3 regions of the Pseudomonas syringae pv. tomato str. DC3000 genome follow, and region 2 is predicted to be linked to each of the others. Evidence: riboswitches for the same ligand, from Rfam matches in the RefSeq annotation. Region 2 holds a riboswitch; each other region holds the start of a gene.
What was found. A riboswitch is a leader RNA that binds a small molecule or an ion and turns the genes downstream of it on or off. The one in region 2 is predicted to bind cobalamin.
Positions count from the first base shown of each region.

Region 1 (7,908 bases), 140 kb from region 2:
GCTGGGTGCGCCGCTGGGGCCTGCCGGCACGAAGCGGCCGCTCAGCGCATCAAGCATGCCCTGCATTTCGCCGGGGCCGCAGGCGTCCAGCCGTGGCGCGACCACCTCGCGCAGGTTGTCAAGAATCAGCGCCAGGTCATCGTGTACGGGTACGTCGTACAGCTCTTCACCCGCCATCACACGCTCGATCAGCGCCGCAGCATAAAGCTCAAGCCGTTCGCGGGCATCCCCGGCAGTGCGCCAAGGGTCTGTGCTGACCGCGAGCAGCGTGGCAGGACGTTCGCCGGCCCAAGGCTCGGCCAGCTCGCAGTCGAGCGGATCAAAGCCCAGTGCAAAGGCCTTGCTCAGCGCCCGCAACAGGCTCGATTGCGCCCCGCGCCCGTCTCCACGCGGGATGCGCAGCAGGGCCAGCAGTGTGTCGGTGCGCAGGCGACCTTCCGGTGACTGGCCGAAAATGTGCAGGCCGTCGCGAATCTGCGATTCCTTCAAGTCACACAGATAAGTGTCCAGACGCGGCAGCCAGACCGCCGCGTCGGCGTCGCTGTCGGTGGCGTCGTCCAGCGCCAGTTCACGATCGATACGGGTTTCACGGACCAGTTCGAGAATGTCCCGTTGCAGCTCGCGGGCCCGGCGCGGATCGAGCAGTTGCGCCTCATAGAACTCGTCGGCGAGCAGCTCCAGATTGCGCAGCGGGCCGTAGGTTTCGGCACGGGTCAGCGGCGGCATCAGGTGATCGATGATCACCGCCTGCGTGCGGCGTTTGGCCTGAGCGCCCTCGCCCGGGTCATTGACGATGAACGGATAGATATTGGGCATGGCGCCCAGCACGGCATCCGGCCAGCAGGTTTGCGACAGCCCGACGCCTTTGCCTGGCAGCCATTCCAGATTGCCGTGCTTGCCGACATGCACTACCGCATGCGCGCCATAGGCCTTGCGCAGCCAGAAGTAGAACGCCAGATAGCCGTGCGGCGGCACCAGGTCCGGGTCGTGATAGACCGCACTGGGGTCCACCTGATAGCCACGCGCCGGTTGAATGCCGACGAAGTTCAGACCAAGGCGCAGGCCGGCGATCATCATTCGGCCGCTGCGGAACATGGGATCGGCATCCGGCGCGCCCCAACGGGCAGTCACCGCGTCGCGATTTTCGGCCGGCAGCTCGTTGAACGCCGACAGGTATTCATCCAGCGCCATGCTTTGCTGGCAAGGTCGCAGGTCAATGCTGTCCAGGTCGTTGGTAACGCCACCCAACAGTTGCTGGATCAGTTCGGTGCCGGTGTCCGGTAACTGCGCCAGGGGATAGCCCTCGGCCTGCATGGCACGCAGAATGTTCAGCGTCGCAGCCGGTGTGTCCAGGCCCACGCCGTTGCCGATTCGCCCGTCGCGGGTCGGGTAGTTGGCGAGGATAAGTGCTACACGTTTGTCGGCATTAGGCAGGCGCGCCAGTTCGATCCAGCGGCGCGCCAGTTGCGCGACAAAATCCATGCGCTCGGGGTGCGCGCGATGGCAAACCACGTCCGACTGGCTGCGTTCACTGCGCCAGGCCAAGTCCTTGAAGCTGATCGGCCGACTGATGATCCGCCCGTCCAGCTCAGGCAAGGCAATGTGCATGGCCAGGTCTCGGGCACCCAGGCCCTGCTCGCTGGCCTGCCAGGCTGGCTGGTTGTCCTGCGCGCAGATCGCCTGAATCACCGGCACGTTGCGCCGGAACGGGCGCAGGTGAGGCGCTTCCGGGCTCGATTGGGCAAAGCCGGTGGTGTTGAGAATCAGCTCGACGTCAGCTTCATCCAGCCAGTTTTCGACCTGAACGAAGCAGCCCGGCTCTTTGAGGCTGGCCACGGCGATAGGCAACGGATTGATGCCCTGCGCCTGCAGGTGCTCGCAGAATTCATCGATGAAGCCGGTATTGGCCGCCTGCAGGTGCGAGCGATAGAACAAAAGTGCCACCACCGGCTGCCCGGCCGTCCATTCGGCCTGCCAATCGACAAGCTGGGCACTGGCAAGGCGCGGGTGATAAACAGCCGTACGCGGCAGCGGTTGCGGTTCAGTCCACGGGTAATCGCGGCCCAGCCATTGGCTGGCCATGCAGTGAAACAAATCCAGTGCATTCTGCATGCCGCCCTGACGCAAGAACTGCCAGAGCTGGTCGCGCTGCGCAGCAGGCACAGTGCTCAGGTCGCTCAGCTCGGGATCGGGACGGTCATCACCCGGCACCAGAATGACCTGCACGCCACGCGCTGCCAGCTCCATAAGCCGCTCGACGCCGTAACGCCAGTAGCCGATGCCGCCGTGCAGGGAAATCAGAATGACTTTGGCGTGGCGCAGCACCTCATCGACGTACAGGTCGACCGAGGCGTGATTCTGCACTTGCATCGGGTTGGCCAGACGCAGGCTGGGGTAGTCTTCGGGCAATTGCCGGGCGGCTTCGGCCAGCAGCGCCAGGCTGGAGTCGCCGCTGCAGAGAATCACCAGCTCGGCCGGGGTTTGCCCCATGTCGGCGATGCTGTCATCCGGGACGAAACCGCCGGGCTGGGTTCTCAGTAAATGCATGGGTCAGCCGGCAATCGCAGCGTTGAGCTGAGCGTGCAGCGCAACCGCGTCCAGTTCCTGGCCAATCAGCACCAGATGCGTGGCGCGCTCTTCGTCGGCACGCCAGGCACGGTCGAAGTGCTTGTCGAAACGCGTGCCGACACCCTGGATCAGCAGGCGCATCGGTTTGCCCGGAATTGCCGCAAAACCTTTTACACGCAGAATGCCGTGTTGCACGACCAGTTGATTCAGCGCATCGAGCAGCACTTTCTCGTCAGCCTGGGGCAATGTCAGGGAAATTGAATCGAACGCGTCGTGATCGTGGTCATCATGATCGTCATCGTCGTGATGATCGTGGTGGGTCTTGCGCGCGTCGATGTGCAGTTCGGACTCGGCACCCACGCCCAGCAGAACACTGATCGGCAGGCGACCACTGCTGGCTTCAACCACCTTGACCGCAGGCGGCAGCTCTTCGGCGACTTCAGCGCGCACGGCGGCCAGCCCTTCGGCGTCGATCATGTCGGCCTTGTTGAGGATAACCAGATCGGCGCTGGCCAGTTGGTCGGCGAACAGCTCGTGCAGCGGCGATTCGTGGTCCAGGTTGGGGTCCAGTTTGCGCTGTGCATCGACCTGATCCGGAAAGGCTGCAAACGTACCCGCCAACACGGCCGGGCTGTCGACCACGGTGATCACGGCGTCAACCGTGCAGGCGTTGCGGATTTCCGGCCACTGGAAGGCTTGCACCAGCGGCTTGGGCAGGGCAAGCCCCGAGGTTTCGATCAGGATGTGGTCCAGATCACCACGCCGGGCCACCAGTTCGCGCATGACCGGGAAGAACTCTTCCTGCACCGTGCAGCACAGGCAGCCATTGGCCAACTCGTAGACGCGGCCGTTGGCTTCTTCTTCCGTGCAGCCGATGGTGCATTGCTTGAGGATTTCACCGTCGATGCCCAGCTCGCCAAACTCGTTGACGATCACCGCGATGCGTCGCCCTTCGGCGTTGTCGAGCATGTGCCGCAACAGCGTGGTCTTGCCCGAGCCGAGGAAGCCGGTAACGATGGTGACGGGAAGCTTGGCCAGTGTTTTCATCAGGTGCCCTTTGGCAATGCGGCGGGCAAACAGGACGAGAACCACGTGCACTGCACACGGATCGGATCGCCACCGGATCACCCCGCCCGGTTGTAGTGAGAATTCGCAGGCTTTTTGTCAGCCCGGTTCGAGGCAGGTCTCCTGGCTCACGGCAGCGTGTGGCGGGCGTTGAACACCTTGCCGACACACATTCATCGCGCCTTCCCGCCGCAGCAGTGGCTGTGCAATGAACATGACCGTTTACAGTTGCGGGGGCAGCTGCGGCATGTACCGCATTCCCGTCTTAGCTTCATGTCGTAACGCTTTACACATGAAGAACCTCGAACCGGCAAGGCTACGCAGTGACCGCAGGCAGGTCAATCGTTCAGATTGACGATGCCCCGCTGCCCATGCTCTCCTGTGCACCTTGTTTCGGGTGCCCCTCACGGGGTGAAACGGGAAACCGGTGCGCTCAACCTGTTGAGCAAGTCCGGTGCTGCCCCCGCAACGGTAAGCGAGAGAAGGTCTGATCCACTGTGCTCTGGCATGGGAAGGTGACCTTGAAGGTCTGAACGCACACGTGTTCAAGCCCCTCGCGAGCCCGGAGACCGGCCCGACATTTTTCCAATGACACACCCGCGGTGGGCGGGCGCAGTTGAAACCTCTGGCGTTCGTCAGCGGGTTCGCGCGCGCATGGCCCATTTGCCAACACTCAAGAGGGAACGCCATGTCCACCATCAGCAGCAGCCAGACGGCCGCTACCAGCTCAACCCAGACCCAGCGCCTGACCGCCGCCATCAGCGCTGCACTGCTGGGCGCGTGCCTTGTGTACTTCGCCGGGTTCTCGCACATTGCCGCTGTGCACAATGCGGCACACGACACCCGTCACAGCGCTGCCTTTCCTTGCCATTGAGCGTCATTGAGGACAACACAATGTTCAAGCGAATCGCACAGACCGCAGGGTTTACCGGGCTGTTGGCCGCCCTGCTGCTGACCTTGCTGCAAAGCTTCTGGGTCGTCCCGCTGATCCAGCAGGCAGAAACCTACGAGAAAGCACCTGCCGAACACGTTCACGAGCATGCCGACGGTGCCGTGGCTGAACACAGCCATGCGCATGACGAAGCAGCGTGGGAGCCGGAAAACGGCTGGCAGCGCGTGCTGTCCACCACCGGTGGCAATCTGGTGGTCGCCGTCGGTTTTGCCCTGATGCTGGCCGGGCTTTACACCCTGCGCGCACCGGGCCGCACGGCACAGGGCGCGTGGTGGGGGCTGGCCGGTTTTGCCGTGTTCGTGCTGGCGCCGACCCTGGGGCTGCCGCCTGAGCTGCCGGGCACCGCTGCCGCAGAACTGAGCCAGCGTCAGCTTTGGTGGATCGGTACCGCAGCGTCCACCGCTGCCGGGCTGGCCTTGCTGGTGTTTGGTCAGAACTGGCTGCTCAAAGTGCTGGGCGCGGCGATTCTGGTGGTGCCGCATGTGATCGGCGCACCGCAACCGCTGGTTCATGAAAGCCTTGCGCCTGAAGCACTGGAATCGCAGTTCAGGGTCGCTTCGCTGCTGACCAACGCGCTGTTCTGGGTTGCACTGGGCCTGATCAGCGCCTGGCTGTTTCGCAGAAGCAATGTTCACACAGATAATGCCCACTCAAACCATGCCTGACCGCATCAGGCCTGAGCACTCGACCGTCCGCCCCGGCACGCCTCTGGTAGTCGGGCTGGGCTGTCGACGCGGTTGTTCGGCGACCGCGTTGCGCGAGCTGATCGAGAACAGGCTTCGAGCGCTGGAGCTGAACCTGGGAAGCATCACCGCGCTGGCCTCAATCGATCTGAAAGACAAGGAACCGGGCCTGCTTGCACTGGCGGCGCAACTGGCTGTGCCGCTGGTATTTTTCAACGCCGCGCAACTGGTGGCCTGGGAGCTGCACCTGACCCACCGCTCCGCGCAAGTCTTTCAGACCACAGGCTGTCACGGTGTAGCCGAAGGATCGGCACTGGCCCTCGCCGCGCAGCTGGGCGACGGTACGGCGCGGCTGCTGATAGAGCGGCAAAAAACCACTCAAATGACATTTGCCTTGGCGTCCAGCCCGGCTGTGGGCGGATAATCGCGCCGCGCTCATTGACCCCGGAGTTTCCATTGACTGTCTATTTCATCGGCGCAGGCCCTGGCGATCCCGAGTTGATCACCGTCAAGGGGCAACGCCTGATCCGCACCTGTCCGGTCATTATCTATGCAGGTTCGCTGGTGCCGCTCGCCGTGCTGGAAGGCCACCAGGCGGTGCAGGTGACCAACAGCGCGGAACTGCATCTGGAGCAAATCATTGATCGGATCAAGACCGCTCATGCGCAAGGCCAGGATGTTGCTCGTGTACATTCCGGCGACCCTAGCCTGTACGGTGCCATTGGCGAGCAGATCCGCCATTTGCGTGAACTGAATATCCCCTTTGAAATCATTCCGGGAGTAACTGCGACGGCCGCCTGCGCTGCGTTACTGGGCGTGGAGCTGACGCTGCCGGATATTTCGCAAAGCGTGATTCTGACCCGCTACGCCGACAAGACCTCAATGCCGAGCGGCGAAGAACTCGCCAGCCTGGCAAGCCACAGGGCGACCATGGCGATTCATCTGGGCGTAAATAACCTGCACAGAATCGTCGAAGAGCTGACCCCGCATTACGGCACCGACTGCCCGATTGCCGTGGTACACCGCGCCAGTTGGCCGGATCAGGAATGGGCAATAGGTACGCTGGCAGACATAGAGGAAAAAGTGCGAGCCAAAGGCTTTCGCCGCACCGCACTGATCCTCGTCGGCCGCGTACTGGCCGCCGACACATTTGGCGAATCCTCGCTGTACCGGGCCGGGCATGCGCACCTGTTCAGGCCCAAGTAACGCTCGTTCGCAGGCTCGCCGTTTGTGTGAGTGGCAGGGGCGGCCGATCCGCGTTACTCACGAAGGGGCCGGTGCAGCCTCCGAGATCTACTGATCACCGATCGTCAGCCTTCGCGAGCAAGCGAAGCGTCGCCCGGCTCGCGCTCAGGCACTCACATCGCTTACCTGATCAAGCAGCCACCTCATACAACTTCGGCGCTAGCACCTCGCCGCTCTCCAGGCTTTTGCGCAGGATCTCGGCCTGCAATGCAGCAGCCTTCATGGCGGCTTCCTTGATGTGACCATAACCGCGAATCTTTTCCGGCAGGCGTGCCAGGCTCAGCGCCGTATGGCGGTTCTGCGTCTGGAGATGCTGCAGGATCAGTTCGACATCGCCAACATAACGATCAATAAGCGCCCTCTCCTGCTTGCGCTCCAGGCTGCGACCGAACGGGTCGAACGCTGTGCCACGGAGGAATTTGAATGTCGCCAGCACATCGAACGCGCGCAGCATCCACGGCCCGAAACTGCGTTTGCGCGGTTGACCGTTGTGCGGGTCACGCTTGGCCAGCCAGGACGGTGCCAGGTGAAACTCCAGTCGATAATCACCCTCGAACTGCGCCTCCAGCTGGCGGGTGAAGTCGCCGTTGCTGTACAGCCGCGCCACCTCGTATTCGTCCTTGTAAGCCAGTAGCTTGAAGTAGTTGAAGGCCACAGCTTCGGTCAGCGTCGGCTGCTGACCGGGAAACACCCGTGATTCAGCCTCCTGTACCCGTTGTACCAGCCCCAGATAACGCTCGGCGTACGCGCTGTTCTGGTACTGCGTCAAGGCGGCAACGTTGCTTTGAATACGTTGATCGAGATCCATCTGCTGCGGCTCGCTGACCTGCGGTTGCGGGTTGACGAACGCCTCGACGGCGGCAGGGTCATGCGCCGTGCGACGCCCCCAGAGAAACGCCTGCTGATTGAGGTTGACTGCCACGCCATTGAGCTCGATCGCCTTTTCGATGGCCGCCGAAGTCAGGGGAATCAGGCCCAGTTGAAACGCATAACCGAGCATGAACAGGTTGCTGGCAATGCTGTCGCCCATCAAACGGGTTGCCAACGAAGTGGCTTCGACAAAATGAGTCTTATCGGCACCGACGGCATCAATAATAGTCTGCTTCATCGCCTCGGCCGGGAACACGGCATCCGGGTTGCGTGTGAATTCAGCGGTTGGCGTTTGCTGACTGTTGATCACCGCATGGGAAATTTTGCTGTCGAGCTTGGCGATTGCATCGGGGCCTGCGGCAACCAGCAGATCGCAACCCAGCAACAGGTGCGCCTCACCGGCGGCAATGCGTACCGCGAACAGGTCTTCCTGACGCGCAGCAATGCGGATATGGCTGACCACCGGACCGAACTTTTGCGCCAGCCCGGCCTGGTCCAGCACGCTGCAACCCTTGCCTTCCAGGT
Region 1 is NC_004578.1:3,538,583-3,546,490, forward strand. Features, by position in the region: gene cobN (cobaltochelatase subunit CobN) at 1-2,547, opposite strand, end outside; gene cobW (cobalamin biosynthesis protein CobW) at 2,551-3,615, opposite strand; cobalamin riboswitch at 3,729-3,953, opposite strand; cobalamin riboswitch at 4,012-4,226, shown strand; gene PSPTO_RS16285 (CbtB domain-containing protein) at 4,322-4,507, shown strand; gene PSPTO_RS16290 (CbtA family protein) at 4,528-5,250, shown strand; gene PSPTO_RS16295 (cobalamin biosynthesis protein) at 5,243-5,692, shown strand; gene cobM (precorrin-4 C(11)-methyltransferase) at 5,725-6,474, shown strand; gene PSPTO_RS16305 (indolepyruvate ferredoxin oxidoreductase family protein) at 6,644-7,908, opposite strand, start outside.
Region 1: it holds a riboswitch for cobalamin, as region 2 does, so the genes downstream of both, PSPTO_RS16285 (CbtB domain-containing protein) here and PSPTO_RS16855 (ABC transporter substrate-binding protein) in region 2, are expected to answer to the same signal.

Region 2 (7,908 bases):
ATGACCCGTCTTCCGGCGGGTGACCGCTGAAACCTGACACTTGCTGACGCCGTGAGCCCTGGCCGAAACGGCCACAGGATCCGGCTGCCTGCGATTTGTTCAAACACACCCAAAACGTCAACCCACAAGAATAAAAAAAATGAAAAAATCACTCGCTCTGCTCGCTTTTGCCACCCTGCTGCCCAGTGCATGGACCCATGCCGACAGCGCCTACATCAACTACCGCCACCAATACGCGGAAAGCACGCGCATGCATGCCGACCGGGTCAAATTCGGCAGCCGCCTGGACAGCGGCTGGGGCTTTGAAGGCGAGCTTAAATACAAGACCGCAGGCGACCGACAGGACGTTGCATTCGACAACACCGTCGGTAACGGCCACGAACTGACGACCAGCTATCAATATCGGCTCAATGACAAATGGATGCTCACCCCGTCACTGGCACTGGAAAGCATCGAGAAGTCCACGGCCTATAAAATGGGCCTCAAGCTGGGTTACAAAGTGAATGACCAGTTGAGCGTCTCGGGCCGCTATCGCTACGACTCGATCAAACTTGACCGCGACAAGGTCAACCACGACATGCCTGACAACCAGATGGACGATCAGTCGATCAATCGTTACGACGTCTGGGTCAATTACGCCAGCAAAGGCCCCTGGGCTTATGAGTATCAGTTCACCTACTTCGACGCCGATTACATCCGTTACGACAATGGCAGGACCGACTACGAACAGAACGCGGCCTTCAAATACAGGTGGGACAAGCACTGGGTGCCGTTCTTTGAGGTGGGCGACATCAAGGTGGACTCGGAAGACGACAAGCGCCAGCTGAGATTAAGGGTGGGGGTGCAGTACAACTTCTTATAGCGCAGATTGCGACGCGGAGTGTCACGGCACGCATTTCGCGAACGATCTGACTATCGTGCGACGCTCCGCGTCGCATGCGTTTCTGGACGCTCCGCGTCCGCTCTTGAATGCGCGGTGCGGCGCAGATCTGTGACGCGGAGCGTCACGCAAGGCATTCCCACGCGGAGCGTGCGGAACGATAACGCCTGAGTATGATTATCGTGCGACGCTCCGCGTCGCATGCGTTTCTGGACGCTCCGCGTCCGCTCTTGAATGCGCGGTGCGGCGCAGATCTGTGACGCGGAGCGTCACGCAAGGCATTCCCACCGGAGCGTGCGGAACGATAATCTCAACTATCGTACGACGCTCATCCTGAATCAGCTCAGTCGCTGTACAACGCCTGAGTACGGCGCAGGCGCATGCGGCTGCCGTTGAGGTGCAGGTACATTGCAGCGCGCGCGGCATCGACGTTGCCTTCGGCGATGGCGTTGTAGATTTGCCGGTGTTCGGCGTTGATCCCGGCAAGGTAGGCGCTGCGGTCGCTTTGCCCGGTGTAGGCCGAATTCATGCGGGTGCGCGGGATCAGCTTGGTGCCCAGGTGTTTCATGATGTCGATCAGGTAGGCATTGCCTGACGCCTTGGCGATCTTGAGGTGAAACTGAAAGTCGGCGTTGATGGTCGTCCCGGACTTCTGCGGCCCTTCGAGCAAAGCATCAAAAGCACGCTTCAGTTCCAGCAGCGCCTCCGGGCTGCGGCGCTGGGCGGCAAGACCGGCCGCCTCGACCTCAAGGCTCAGGCGAAACTCCAGCAGGTTCAGCACATCGGCAACGCTGGCGATGGTCGCCGGGCCGACGGAAAAACCTTCGGGCGGCGGCATGTCAAGGACGAATGTACCCACACCGTGGCGGGTTTCCACCAGCCCCGCCGCCTGCATCCGCGACAAGGCATCACGCACCACCGTGCGGCTCACACCTTCGGCTTCCATGATGTGGATCTCCGACGGCAGCTTTTCTCCGCGCACCAGCACACCGTCACGCATGCGCTGGGCAAAGCGGTCAACCAGGGTTTCTGCCAGGCGTCGATGGTTTTTTTGCGGGGAAAGCGCGTTGTCCGACATTGCAGCCTCAGTTCTGTCCGATACGCGAGTATAGGCTGCGATACCCGCACAAAACACGTTCCGAGTACGGTTATACTCAGCCCCCCCAAACGGACCGATCACCCTGCCATGGAACACTCCTCTTCCCCCAAAGGCCGCCGTTCCAGCCTGACCCAGCAACTGGTCGCCGAATTCGCGCGCAGGATTCGCGATGGCGAGATCCAGAGCGGCGAAAAGCTGCCCACCGAGCAGGTAATCATTCGCGAAAGCGGAGTCAGCCGCACCGTGGTTCGGGAAGCGATGTCGCGCTTGCAGGCCGAGGGGCTGGTGGAAACCCGCCACGGCATGGCACCTTTGTGGTCGATGCCTCGCAGCCCGGCCACTCCAGTCAGGACCAATCCTCCATCGGCACACCTGGCGATGCGGTGTCGATCATCGAGCTGCGCCTGAGCCTGGAGCCGGAATCAGCCGCCCTCGCCGCCCAACGGCGCACGCCCGAGCAACTCGACGCGATCCGCCAGGCGCTCGATGAACTGCACCGTTGCACGCGCCAAGGCAAAGACACCCTGCAAGCCGACTTCGAATTCCACCGGCAGATCTCGCTGTGCACCGCCAACAGCTTTTTTACCGACGTAATGAGCCAGTTGGGCAGCAGCATTCTGCCGCGCGCGCGCAGCGGCTTCGGCAACATCGCCTTGGCGCATGCCATAGATGACCCGGACATTCAGCGCCGCGAGCAGGAAAGCATCTATGAAGCCATCGCTCATCAGGACCGCGATGCCGCGCGCGCCGCGATGCGCCTGCATTTGATCAACAGCCTGCTGCGCGTGCGCGCAAAGCATTAGCTATCAAGAACCCTTATCGTTTACCATGCCGGCCGTCGGTTTCCGAGAGGAACTAACAGGGAATTCGCCAGCTTTGTTTCAAAGGCCAAAACGAAACTGCCCCCGCAACTGTAGGCATCGAGCCTGCTCCAAGACTGCCACTGGATTCAGATCCGGGAAGGCCGGAGCATGGTGATGACATGCCAGTCAGGAGACCTGCCGACCCGATTCAACCAACTAACCGGCGGGGTGTCCGGGAAGGACATCCGCACGCGTCGGCACCTTTTGCCGTGCCCGGTCATCTGCCGGGGATGTGTTTCCTGATGTGCATTGCGCCTTGGCACCTGCTCCAATGGAGACCGCATTTCATGTCGCTGCCCCGCCTCGCCGCAATCGCCGCCTGCCTGACGTTGTCTACCCTGACGTTCGCCGCCCCCACGCAGTATCCGCTGACCGTGGAAAACTGCGGTTCGACCCTGACGTTCGCGCATGCACCGACCAAAGCCGTGACCATTGGCCAGGCGGGCACTGAAATGCTCTATGAACTGGGGTTGGGCGACAAGCTGGTCGGCACCTCGCTGTGGTTCAACAACGTGCTGCCGCGCTTCAAGGCACAGAACGACAAGGTGGAGCGCCTGGCCGATAACGAACCGGGTTTTGAGGCGGTGATCGGCAAACGTCCCGAACTGGTGGTCGTGCAGCTGGAATGGATGGTCGGCAAACAGGGCGCAGTCGGTACCCGCGAGCAGTTTCATGATCTGAAAATCCCCACGTACATTCTGCCGTCCGATTGCGAAGGCAAAGACAACCTGGTCGGCGCCGATGGTACCCGCCTGGAGCCTTTTCGCATCGAGACCATCTACAAGAGCATCGAACAACTGGCGCAGGTTTTCGATGTGCAGGATCGCGGCGACGCATTGGTCGCGCAGCTGAAAACGCGCCTGAGCGCAGCGATTGCCAACGTCAGGCAGAACAAGGCTAACGATGTGTCTGCGCTGTTCTGGTTTTCCAGCTCCGAGATAGCCAGCGATCCTTTTGTAGCAGGCCGCAAAGGCATCCCGGACTTCATGCTCAACAGCCTGGGCATGCGCAACATCGTCCAGTCCGACGAAGAATGGCCAACCGTGGGCTGGGAAACCATTGCCAAGGCCAACCCGAGCATTCTGGTGATTGCACGCATGGACCGTCGCCGCTTTCCGGCCGACGACTACCTGAAGAAGATCGCCTTCCTCAAGAGCGACCCGGTGACGCGCAACATGGACGCGGTCAAGCATGACCGGATCGTGATCATCGACGCCGAGGGCATGCAGGCAGGTCTGCGCCTGTTCACCGGGTTCGAAGAACTGGCCGACGCCGCCAACCGTTTCAACGCCGCACGATGAGACTGCCTGTGGCGCTGGGCCATCTGCTCTGGGTTGCAGCCATCCTGGTGCTGGCAATCATGGTCGGCGCGGCGATTGGTGAAACCTCGATCAGCCTCGACGTGGTTTTTCAGGTGCTGGCCAACAAACTCTGGGCGGCCGGTTATGTGCTGGACCCTATCGACGAAGGCATCGTCTGGAATTACCGGCTGACCCGGGCCATCGTCGCGGCAGCCTGCGGAGCCGGCCTGGCGATTTGCGGCGTGGTGCTGCAATCATTGCTGCGCAACCCGCTGGCCGACCCTTATTTGCTGGGGATTTCCGCCGGGGCCTCGACCGGCGCGGTGCTGGTGGCCATTCTGGGCTTTGGCGCGGGGGCGATTTCCATGTCGGTCGGCGCGTTCGCCGGGGCCGTAGCGGCGTTTTCATTGGTCGCCCTGCTCGCGCATTCCTCACGGGGCACCACAGCGTCGGTGCAGATCATTCTGGCGGGTATCGCCGGTTCACAACTGTTCAACGCGCTGACCTCGTTCATGATCACCAAATCCGCCAGTTCCGAACAGGCTCGCGGCATCATGTTCTGGTTGCTGGGCAACCTCAGCGGGGTGCGATGGCACTCGGTGTGGCTGGCGGTGCCGACGGTGCTGGCCGGTTTGCTGGTGTGCCTCTGGTACAGGCGCGCGCTGGATGCCTTCACGTTCGGCAGCGACTCGGCCGCGTCGCTCGGCATTGCGGTGCGACGTGTGCAGATCATCCTGATCGCCACGGCAGCGCTGGTGACGGCGGTGATGGTGTCGATTGTCGGCTCCATCGGTTTTGTCGGGCTGGTGATTCCGCATGCGGTGCGCATGCTGGTCGGCGTGCGTCACGCGCGGCTGGTGCCGCTGAGCGCACTGAGCGGCGCGCTATTTCTGATCGCTGCGGATATCCTTTCGCGCACGATGATCAAAGGCCAGGCGCTGCCGATCGGGGTGATTACTGCGCTGATCGGCGCGCCGGTCTTCGCCTTGATTCTTGTCCGGGGCAACAGCACGCGATGAACGAGTTTGCGCAGTCGCCCCGCTCTTGCGTGCTCGGTTGCTCCGGGCTCGGCTATTCGGTGCGTGGCACGCCCCTGCTGAGCGATGTCGATCTGAGCATTGCCACAGGCGAGACACTCGCGGTGGTCGGCCCTAATGGTTCGGGCAAATCCACCCTGCTCAAGCTGCTGGCTGGCATTCAGAAGCCGGGCAGCGGCGCGGTCAGGCTGGGTGAGCAGGCACTCGCCGCGATGAGCCGCAGAGACGTGGCACGCCTGTTGGCGGTGGTCGAGCAGCAGGCCGAAACCAGCGACGCGGTGACCGTGCTCGACGCCGTCGAACTGGGCCGCACGCCCTGGCTGTCGGCACTGGAGCCGTGGAGCGCGAATGACGACGCCATCGTGCGTCAGGCCTTGCAGGATGTGGACATGCTGCACATGCAAAAACGGGCCTGGCACACCCTGTCCGGGGGCGAGCGGCAACGTGTGCACATCGCCCGAGCGCTGGCACAACGGCCGCAAATTCTGCTGCTGGATGAGCCGACCAATCATCTGGACATCCAGCATCAGCTCACTATTCTCGGCCTGGTCAGGGCTTTGCCGGTGACCACGGTGATTGCCCTGCATGACCTGAATCAGGCACTGGACTGCGACCGTGTCGCCGTTATGGAAAAAGGCCGACTGGTGGCGCTGGGCACGCCGGTCGAGGTACTGACGCCCAAGCGCCTACTGAGCACCTTCGGCGTCGTGGCGCACTGGCTGACCGACCCCTTCGATGGCGCGAAAATCCTGCGCTTGCGCTCGCGCTGAGGCAGCGCCGGTGGTCAGTCCATGACCTGCGCAAACCGGCAACAGGTGCGCCGCGCGGCCGGTGGCACTACAATGCGCGCTTTGCCCGCTGCCGGATCCCGTTGCCATGTCGTTACCCAAGCACCACCTGGAATTGCTCAGCCCTGCCCGGGATGTGACCATCGCCCGCGAAGCCATCCTGCATGGCGCCGACGCGGTATACATCGGCGGGCCGAGCTTTGGTGCGCGACACAACGCCTGCAACGAGGTCAGCGATATCGCCGAACTGGTGAAATTTGCCCATCGCTACCACGCGCGAATCTTCACCACGATCAACACCATCCTGCATGACGACGAGCTGGAACCGGCGCGCAAGCTGATCCATCAGCTCTACGATGCAGGTGTCGATGCGCTGATCGTCCAAGACCTCGGGGTCATGGAGCTGGACATTCCGCCCATCGAGTTGCACGCCAGCACGCAGACCGATATTCGCACCCTGGGCCGGGCGAAGTTTCTTGATCAGGCCGGTTTCTCGCAACTGGTGCTGGCCCGCGAGCTGAACCTGCAGGAAATTCGTGACATCGCCCGTGAAACCGACGCGGCCATCGAGTTCTTCATCCACGGCGCACTGTGTGTGGCGTTCTCCGGGCAGTGCAACATTTCCCATGCGCAAAATGGCCGCAGCGCCAACCGTGGCGACTGCTCGCAAGCCTGCCGCCTGCCGTACACGCTCAAGGATGATCAGGGCCGCGTCGTCGCTTTCGAAAAACACCTGCTGTCGATGAAAGACAACAACCAGAGCGCCAACCTGGGCGATCTGGTGGACGCTGGCGTGCGCTCGTTCAAGATCGAAGGTCGCTATAAAGACGCAGGCTACGTCAAAAACATTACCGCCTATTACCGTCAGCGTCTGGACGAGATTCTTGAAGACCGCCCGGACCTGGCGCGCGCCTCCAGCGGCCGCACCGCGCATTTTTTCGTGCCCGACCCGGAGAAGACCTTTCACCGTGGCAGCACCGATTACTTTGTCAGCGACCGCAAGATCGACATCGGCGCATTCGATACGCCGACGTTTACCGGCTTGGCAGTCGGCACCGTCGAGAAACTTGGCAAGCGTGACCTGATCGCTGTCACCCATGAGCCGCTGTCCAATGGCGACGGCCTCAATGTGCAGATCAAGCGTGAAGTGGTGGGCTTCCGGGCCAATATCTGCGAGCTCAAAGGCGAGTTTGAAGAAGAAGGCGAGAAGCGCTGGCGCTACCGAGTAGAGCCCAACGAGATGCCGGCGGCCCTCTCCCGCCTGCGCCCCAACCATCCGCTGAACCGTAACCTGGATCACAACTGGCAGCAGGCGTTGCTCAAGACTTCCGCCGAGCGCCGCATCGGCATTCAGTGGCAGGTTGCGTTGCGTGAAGATCACTTGAGCCTTAACGCGACCAGTGAAGAAGGCGTGAGCGTGATGGTCGGCCTGGACGGCCCGTTCGGTGCAGCCAACAAGCCCGAGCAGGCGCTGGATCAGTTGCGTGATCTGCTCATCCAGCTAGGCACCACGATCTACCATGCTCAGGACGTGGAACTGGATGCGCCTCAAGCGTTTTTCGTGCCCAATTCGCAACTCAAGGCACTGCGCCGCGATGCCATCGAGGCGCTGACCGAGGCGCGCATACAGGCTCACCCGCGCGGTGGACGCAAGGCAGAAACCACCCCGCCACCGGTTTACCCTGATTCGCACCTGTCGTTTCTGGCCAACGTTTACAACCAGAAAGCTCGCGATTTCTACCACCGCCACGGCGTGCAGTTGATCGATGCGGCTTACGAAGCGCATGAGGAAACCGGCGAGGTGCCGGTGATGATCACCAAGCATTGTCTGCGCTTCTCGTTCAACCTGTGCCCGAAACAGGCAAAAGGCGTGACCGGCGTGCGCACCAAGGTCGCGCCCATGCAGTTGGTGCAGGGTGACGAAGTGCTGACCCTGAAGT
Region 2 is NC_004578.1:3,677,124-3,685,031, forward strand. Features, by position in the region: gene PSPTO_RS16830 (ABC transporter ATP-binding protein) at 1-4, shown strand, start outside; gene PSPTO_RS16835 (oligogalacturonate-specific porin KdgM family protein) at 140-862, shown strand; gene PSPTO_RS16845 (FadR/GntR family transcriptional regulator) at 1,224-1,958, opposite strand; partial or broken gene PSPTO_RS16850 (FadR/GntR family transcriptional regulator) at 2,067-2,782, shown strand; cobalamin riboswitch at 2,802-3,000, shown strand; gene PSPTO_RS16855 (ABC transporter substrate-binding protein) at 3,130-4,143, shown strand; gene PSPTO_RS16860 (FecCD family ABC transporter permease) at 4,140-5,162, shown strand; gene PSPTO_RS16865 (ABC transporter ATP-binding protein) at 5,159-5,950, shown strand; gene PSPTO_RS16870 (peptidase U32 family protein) at 6,057-7,908, shown strand, end outside.

Region 3 (7,908 bases), 1.8 Mb from region 2:
TCGACCTCCTGCTCGCCGACCTCACGCACGACATAGCCGCTTTTGCGCCAGGCATGCGCGTGCTCGGCATAACACGGCGACAACACGCCGACCCGCCCGCCGCTGCGCACCCGTGGCAGCGCCTGAATCGCGGCTTGCGAACCAGACACCGGCAACAATTGAGGCACACCGTAATAGGCACAGGCCGCGGCTTCCAGACCGTCTTCGGTCTCGGGCAGCCGCGCCCAGGCACACGCCGGTATATCGGGAATCGGCCACGGCCAAGGCGCGATGCCGGTGGACAGGTCCAGCCAGTCGGCCTGATCGATACCGTAACGCTGCGCCGCTGCGCGCAGCCGCCCGCCGTGCTCAAGCATAAAATTCAGCCGCCACACAAATGACCAGCAGCCACAACCAGACGCCGTGTTGCACCAGTTGCCAGCCGCGATCGATCGAGTCCGCATCGGCAGGAGCGCCCTCGCCCAGTTGCGCACGCTCATGCAGTTCGCCGTGATAAATAGCTGCGCCACCCAGTTCGACGCCCAGCGCGCCTGCGCCAGCGGCCATCACCGGGCCTGCGTTGGGGCTGTCCCAGGTTGGCCCTTGAGTGCGCCAGCAGTGCAGCGCCAGTCGGGTTTTGCCCAACAAGGCGTAGGTCAGCGCCACCAGGCGTGCAGGAATATAGTTGAGCAGGTCGTCTATTCTCGCCGCGGCCCAGCCGAAACGCTCGAAACGCTCGTTGCGATAGCCCCACATGGCGTCCAGCGTGTTGCTCAGCCGGTACAGCACCACGCCGGGCGCACCGGCCACGATAAACCAGAACAAGGCGGCGAACACCGCATCGCTGCCGTTCTCCAGCACCGACTCGGTGGCGGCGCGGGCGACCTCGGTGGCGTCCAGCTCGCTGGTCTGGCGACTGACCAGATAACCGACCCGCTGCCGCGCCTCGTCCAGATCATCGGCGCGCAACGCCTGCGCCACCGGCTGCACGTGCTCACCCAGGCTGCGCATGCCCAGCGCGCAGTACAACGCCAGAATCTCGAACAGCCAGCCGATGTAAGGCAACCAGCTCAACAGCGTGGCCAGCAGCGTCAACGGCACGACTGTAATCACCCAGGCAGTGACGCCATGACTGCGCCAGCCACGCCCGCCGCTGTTGAAGCGTTGCTCGACACGGTTGGCAAAGCCTCCGAACGCCACCAGTGGATGCCAGCGTTTCGGCTCACCGAGCAACGCATCCAGCGCCACACCGGCGACGCTCAACAGCGCCACACTCATTGACTCACTCCCCATTGATTTTCATACAGCAGTTCATGCAGCGGACGCGCCTGCGCCCAGCCCTCCATGACCAGCATCGGTGCAGGATAAAATGCGTTCACCGGCCCCAGGCAGATGATCGCCAGCGGCTTGGCACCTTCAGGCATGTTCAACAGCGCGGCCAGCGCATCAGGGTCGAACAGCGACACCCAGCCCATGCCCAGCCCTTCGGCACGCGAGGCCAGCCAGAGGTTCTGAATGGCGCAGGACAACGAAGCCATGTCCATTTCCGGCAAGGTGCGACGGCCAAAGATATGCTGCTCACGACCTTCCATCAGCGCGGCGACCAGCACTTCCGCGCAGTCATTGATGCCCTCGACCTTGAGCTTCATGAACGCGTCGGTGCGCTCGCCCAGTGCTTCGGCAGTGCGGATGCGCTCTTCTTCAACCTGCGCCTGCATCTTGCTGCGCAATGCCGGGTCACTGATGCGGATGAAACGCCACGGCTGCATCAGGCCAACGCTGGGCGCTTGATGCGCGGCTTCCAGCAAGCGCGCCAGCAGTTCGGGCGCCACCGTGCCGCCGCTGAAATGGCGCATATCACGGCGCTCGGCGATGGCGCGGTACACCGCAGCCCGTTCTTCGGCGCTGAAGGCGTGCTCGGTCATGGCTTGAACAGCGCCGCAATCGCCTGCGGGCAGGACGGGAAATAGAAATGCACGTAGGAGGCGGTCAAGCGCCCGATGCGATAGACCGCCTCGGCCCCCCGCCCGCCATTGGGGCTGACGCCACGGGCAATCGGCTGCAACTCGGTGCTGGTCAGCGAATGGTGATACGTGTGGCCGTGCAGCGTGCCTTCGGGCAGCTCGACCGCTTGCAGGGCCAACGCCGCCAGACGCTTCTGCATGACCGCTTCACCGGCGAGCAGCCCGACCAGTTCGGCGCGCACGCCCTCCACGTCGGTCAAGGCATCAAGCAGGTAAAGCATGCCGCCGCACTCGGCCAGCATCGGTTTGCCGGCATTGTGGTGAGCCCTGATCGCGGCCTGCATTGAGGTGTTGGCCGCCAGCGCAAGGTGATGCAGCTCCGGGTAGCCGCCCGGCAGATACAGACTGTCGGCTTCGGGTAGCTGGCTGTCATGGATTGGCGAGAAGAACGTCAGCTCTGCGCCCATATTGCGCAGCAGGTCCAGGCTCGCGCCATATAGAAAGGCAAAGGCCTCGTCGCGGGCAATAGCAATGCGCACACCCTTGAGCAGCGGCTCGACCTCGACCGGATCAGGCGCGGTAAACGTCACCGCAGGCGGCAACGCCACTTCGCAGGTGCTGGCCAGCGCGGCGGCGGCCATGTCCAGACGCAGGTCGAGGTCGTTGAGCTCACTGGCCTGCACCAGCCCCAGATGGCGGCTCGGCAACTCGAAACCGACTTCACGCGACAAGGCGCCGTACCAGCGCAGGCCTTCGGTCAGGCTGTTTTCCAGCAACTGCGCGTGGCGCACGGTGCCGACGCGGTTGGCCAATACCCCGGCAAACGGCAAATCGGGCTGATAGCGCGCCAGCCCAAGCGCCAGCGCGCCGAAGGTCTGCGCCATCGCGGTGCCGTCGATCACGCCCAGCACCGGCACGCCGAAGTGACGCGCCAGATCGGCACTGGATGGCGTGCCGTCGAACAGCCCCATGACGCCTTCGATGAGGATCAGGTCCGCTTCATCAGCCGCTTCCCACAACAGCCGACGGCTTTCATCCGCACCGACCATCCACATGTCCAGTTGATAGACCGGCGCGCCGCTGGCCCGCTCGAGGATCATCGGGTCAAGAAAGTCCGGCCCGCACTTGAACACCCGGACCTTGCGGCCCTGATTGCGGTGCAAACGTGCGAGTGCAGCGGTCACCGTGGTTTTGCCTTGCCCGGAGGCAGGCGCAGCGATCAATACCGCCGGGCAATGGCGCGGGGCTCTCATTGCAGTGCTCCCATTGACGCAGTTCTCATGACGAATGGCTCACAGCTCGATACCTTTTTGCGCACGGATACCGGACTGAAACGCATGCTTGACCACACCGATCTCGGAAACCGTGTCGGCCAGGTCGATCAATTCGGGTTTGGCGCCACGGCCAGTCACCAGCACGTGCTGCATCGGCGGGCGCGCCTGCAGGTCAGTCAGCACCTGTTCAAGGTCGAGGTAGCCATGCTTGAGGGCGATGTTCAGCTCGTCGAGCACGACCAGGCCAATGCTCGGATCGCGGAGCATTTCCTGCGACACGGCCCAGGCCGCTTCGGCGGCGGCGATGTCGCGCTGGCGGTCCTGGGTCTCCCAAGTGAAACCCTCGCCCATCACGTGATAACGCACTTGTTCAGGAAAGCGCCGGAAGAACATTTCTTCGCCAGTGCTGTTGCGGCCCTTGATGAACTGCACCACACCGCACTGCATGTCGTGGCCCATGGCCCGGGCGAGCATGCCGAAGGCGGAACTGCTCTTGCCTTTGCCATTGCCGGTCAGTACCAGCAGCAGGCCGCATTCATTGGGCGAGCTGGCAATGCGCTCGTCCATCACGGCTTTTTTGCGCTGCATGCGCGCCAGATGGCGTTCGTCGCGTTCGGGGGATTCGTTCATCTTGGCTCTCCGCTCGGGGCAGGCGAAAGCAGACGGAAGGACAGCACTGGACAGCACGGCTACGCCCTGCACAGAGCATCACCCTCCGTGATGCCATTGAGTGGTTCAGGCCGGTCTCCGGGCTCATGAGCGGGTTACCCCGGCTGCGCGCCTTCCCGTGTCGAAACACAGTGGCACGATGCACAGCCTTGACTCATTTACCGTTGCGGGGGCAGCGCCGGGATCGGATCGGTCGATCCACACCGGCTTCCCTGTTTCACCCTGCCAATCGAGGATTGCAGAGCACCTGAAACAAGCCGCGAAGGGTAGAGGGTTGGGCCGAGAGCGTCAATCGACAGCGCAGCCCGGGAACACGATTGAACCTCGACGGTTTGCAGGGCCTCTATCAGTTACTGGACCACGCCTTTGTTTATGGAGATCGATCATGTTCACACTCAGACCCCACTATGCAGTGCTGCTTCTGGTTGCCGGCGGCCTCGCTGCCTGCGGCGAGTCTTCGACCCTGCAAGTCTCGGATGGAACAGGCCCCTCGCCCAAGCTGCCGGAGCCGAACAAGACGCTGATCCCGACCGTCAATATCGCGCCTGCCATCGGCTGGGAAAAAGGCGCCAAACCGGTGGCCGCACCCGGCACTCAGGTGGCTGCCTTCGCTGAAGGGCTGGATCACCCGCGCTGGCTGTATGTGCTGCCCAACGGTGACGTACTGGTCGCGGAAACCAATTCGCCCGCCAAGCCGGATGACTCCAAAGGCGTTCGCGGCTGGGTCATGGAGAAAGTCATGGGCCGCGCTGGCGCTGGCGTACCGAGCGCCAACCGCATCACCTTGCTGCGTGATGTCGATAAAGATGGCGTCGCAGAAACCCGCACCGTTTTCCTGCAGAACCTCAATTCGCCCTTCGGCATGACGCTGGTGGGCAATAAACTCTATGTGGCCGATACCGACCGCCTGATCAGCTTTCCGTATGAAGCGGGCCAGACGTCGATCAGCGCACAGCCAACCAAGGTGGTTGACCTGCCGGGCGGCACGCTCAACCACCATTGGACCAAGAACGTAATTGCCAGCAAGGACGGCAGCAAGCTGTACGTGACGGTCGGCTCCAACAGCAACGTGGGCGAAAACGGCATGGACCAGGAAGAAGGCCGCGCGGCGATCTGGGAAGTGGACGCCGCGACGGGCAAGCACCGCATCTTTGCGTCCGGCCTGCGCAACCCGAACGGGATGGATTGGGAGCCAAAAACCGGCAAGTTGTGGACGGCAGTGAACGAGCGTGACGAAATCGGCAGCGACCTGGTGCCTGACTACGTGACCTCGGTGCAGGACGGCGCTTTTTATGGCTGGCCTTACAGCTACTATGGCCAGCACGTCGACGAACGCGTCAAACCGCAGAACCCGGCACTGGTCGCCAAGGCCATCGCCCCGGATTACGCGGTCGGCCCGCACACCGCGTCACTGGGCCTGGTGTTCGCCGACGGCAAGACCCTGGCTGCGCCGTTCAACGAAGGCCTGTTCATCGGCCAGCATGGCTCATGGAACCGCAAACCGCACAGCGGCTATAAAGTGGTGTTTGTTCCCTTCAGCGGCGGCAAGCCCAACGGCACGCCAGTCGATGTGCTGACTGGCTTTCTCAACAAAGACGAAAAAGCCATGGGCCGCCCGGTCGGTGTGGTCAACGATCAGCGCGGCGGTTTGCTGGTGGCGGATGACGTCGGCAACAAGATCTGGCGCGTGACATCGGCCAAGGCGGCTCAATAACGCCGAGCGTAGAGGTTTGACGCGGAGCGCCGCACGATAGTTGAGATTATCGTTCCCTACGCTCCAGCGTGGGAATGCAGTTCTCTACGCTCCGCGTCGCAAGAGGACGCGGAGCGTCCTGAAGGGCATGCGACGCAGAGCGTCGCACGATAAGTTTTGACCAGACTACGGTCGAATCTGCGCCAGGCTTGCTGGCTGAATCACGCGCTTGGCGTTGAGGTAGGCTTTCTGCCAGTAAGGCTTGTCGAGGCTGTCGAGTTTGACTGTGCCGCCGGTGGCGGGGGCATGCACGAAGCGGCCTTCGCCGACGTAGATGCCCGCGTGGGACACTTGCGAACCGCCCGAGGTGGCGAAAAATACCAGGTCACCCGACTGCAACTGCTCGCGACGAATATTCGGCACACCCATCACGATCATCTCGCGGGTGGAACGTGGCAGGGAAATGCCCGCCGCATCACGATAGACATAGCCTATAAGGCCGCTACAATCGAAACCGGAATCTGGCGTGTTGCCGCCCCAGCGATAGGGCGTGCCGACCAGGCCCAACGCACGAAACAGCACGTCTTCGGCAGCCGGAGAAAGAATCTGAGGGGGAGCGGTGACCACCGGACGCTGAACAATCCGGGGTACTTTGGGCGGTGGCGGCGCGCTGGCACAAGCGCCCAGCAACGCGGCAACACAGATGACCATCAGGCGCAAAACAATCGACATAAACACAACAACCTGATCCGGATGCGGCTTACGCTGCCGAGAAGCTCAAAAACACAGAAAGACCCGAAGGTCTTGTTCTGCGTGTTCTATTTGGTTATTTACGCCGTTTGGGCGCGGACTTGACTGTAGTCGAAGTCATGGCCGTTGTCTGCGTTGCAACAGGCGTGGACTTTACAGCCACCGTGCCCGGTGCCATCGCCAGAGGCCGCTTGGCTTCGATGAACGTCCTGCTCCAGTAGGCGTCATCAAGGCTGTCGATGCGCACGCCGCCGCGGCGGCTGCTGGAATGAATGAACTGCTGATTGCCGGCGTAGATTGCCGCATGGCTCACGACACTTTTCTTGCCGCGGGTGCTGAAGAACAGCAGATCGCCAGGCTTGAGGTTGCCGCGTGAAACCAGAGGGGCGTCTACGTTGATCATTTCGCGAGTGGAACGTGGCAGGCTCATGCCGGCCTCTTCACGAAACAGATAACCAATGAAACCGCTGCAATCGAAGCCCGACGAGGTCGACGTGCCGCCGAACTTGTAGCGCGTGCCGATCAGCGCCTTGCCGCGTTCGAGAATACTGTCGGCCAGAACCGGCAGTTTGTAGGAGGTGTTGTCTGCGAACTGGTTCAGTTCGTCTTCGGTCGCCAGCTCGTCCTGCAGCACTGCTGCATCAGCGCGGCGCGCTGCGGACTGTGCAGTGACGGTGTTCTGATAACGGGGAACCGGCTGAGCCTGCTCGTGCTGTGCAACCGGCATATTGGCCGAGCAACCGAACAGGAAGGTAACGAGTGCGAGAGGCACGAGGGGTGCGAAGCGAACAACGGGCATGGGCACAACCGCGGCTGACTAGTTAAGATGGCGAGACTATGCCTTTTATGAAAGCGATTTGCAAATTCAATCGAACTAGATGTGACTTATGAGTTCCGCCATGACATGTGCTGCCCGGCACTGCAAAAAGACGTCCATCTGCGCGCTGTGGTCGGTTGGCTGCGGATTGATTTCTGCGGTGAAGCCCCCGGAAACTCTGGTGCGAATGACCGGCTCGTGAATGTAGGGGAAGCTTGCCGTGGTGCCGATACTCAGCACTGCGTCATAGCCTGTAGCCAGTTGTTCATACAGTGTTTCCAGTGCCCTTTCCGGAAGCATTTCCTGAAAAAGAACGACGGGCGGTCGCAGAATGCCACCACAGAGTCGGCATAACGGCGGCAATGGACGCTGCAAATGCTCACTCAGTTGAGGGTCTTGTGCGGCACACGACTGGCAAAACAGCGGCGAGAGTTGCCCGTGAATTTCGATCAGACGCTCAGGCGGGCTGCCGGCAGCGCGATGATAGCCATCGACGTTCTGGGTCAGCACCCAGCACTCGGGCTTGATACGTTGTAACTGGGCAATGGCGTAATGCGCAACGTTGGGCTCACCGCCCAGGCAGGCCTTGCCCAGTTCGGCGATGTATTTCCAGCACAGTTCGGGGTCACGGCGCAGCATAGGGCCTGACAGGGCCATTTCGATGGGCAGCCCGTCCTCGGTCTCGCCGTTGTAAAGCCCGCCTACACCGCGATAGGTCGGTAGACCGGAATCCGCCGACAGGCCCGCACCGGTGATGACCAG
Region 3 is NC_004578.1:1,874,380-1,882,287, reverse strand. Features, by position in the region: gene cobD (threonine-phosphate decarboxylase CobD) at 1-356, opposite strand, end outside; gene cbiB (adenosylcobinamide-phosphate synthase CbiB) at 349-1,257, opposite strand; gene bluB (5,6-dimethylbenzimidazole synthase) at 1,254-1,904, opposite strand; gene PSPTO_RS08935 (cobyrinate a,c-diamide synthase) at 1,901-3,196, opposite strand; gene cobO (cob(I)yrinic acid a,c-diamide adenosyltransferase) at 3,236-3,847, opposite strand; cobalamin riboswitch at 3,938-4,152, opposite strand; gene PSPTO_RS08925 (PQQ-dependent sugar dehydrogenase) at 4,272-5,600, shown strand; gene PSPTO_RS08915 (C40 family peptidase) at 5,766-6,311, opposite strand; gene PSPTO_RS08910 (C40 family peptidase) at 6,406-7,128, opposite strand; gene PSPTO_RS08905 (NAD-dependent deacylase) at 7,204-7,908, opposite strand, start outside.
Region 3: it holds a riboswitch for cobalamin, as region 2 does, so the genes downstream of both, cobO (cob(I)yrinic acid a,c-diamide adenosyltransferase) here and PSPTO_RS16855 (ABC transporter substrate-binding protein) in region 2, are expected to answer to the same signal.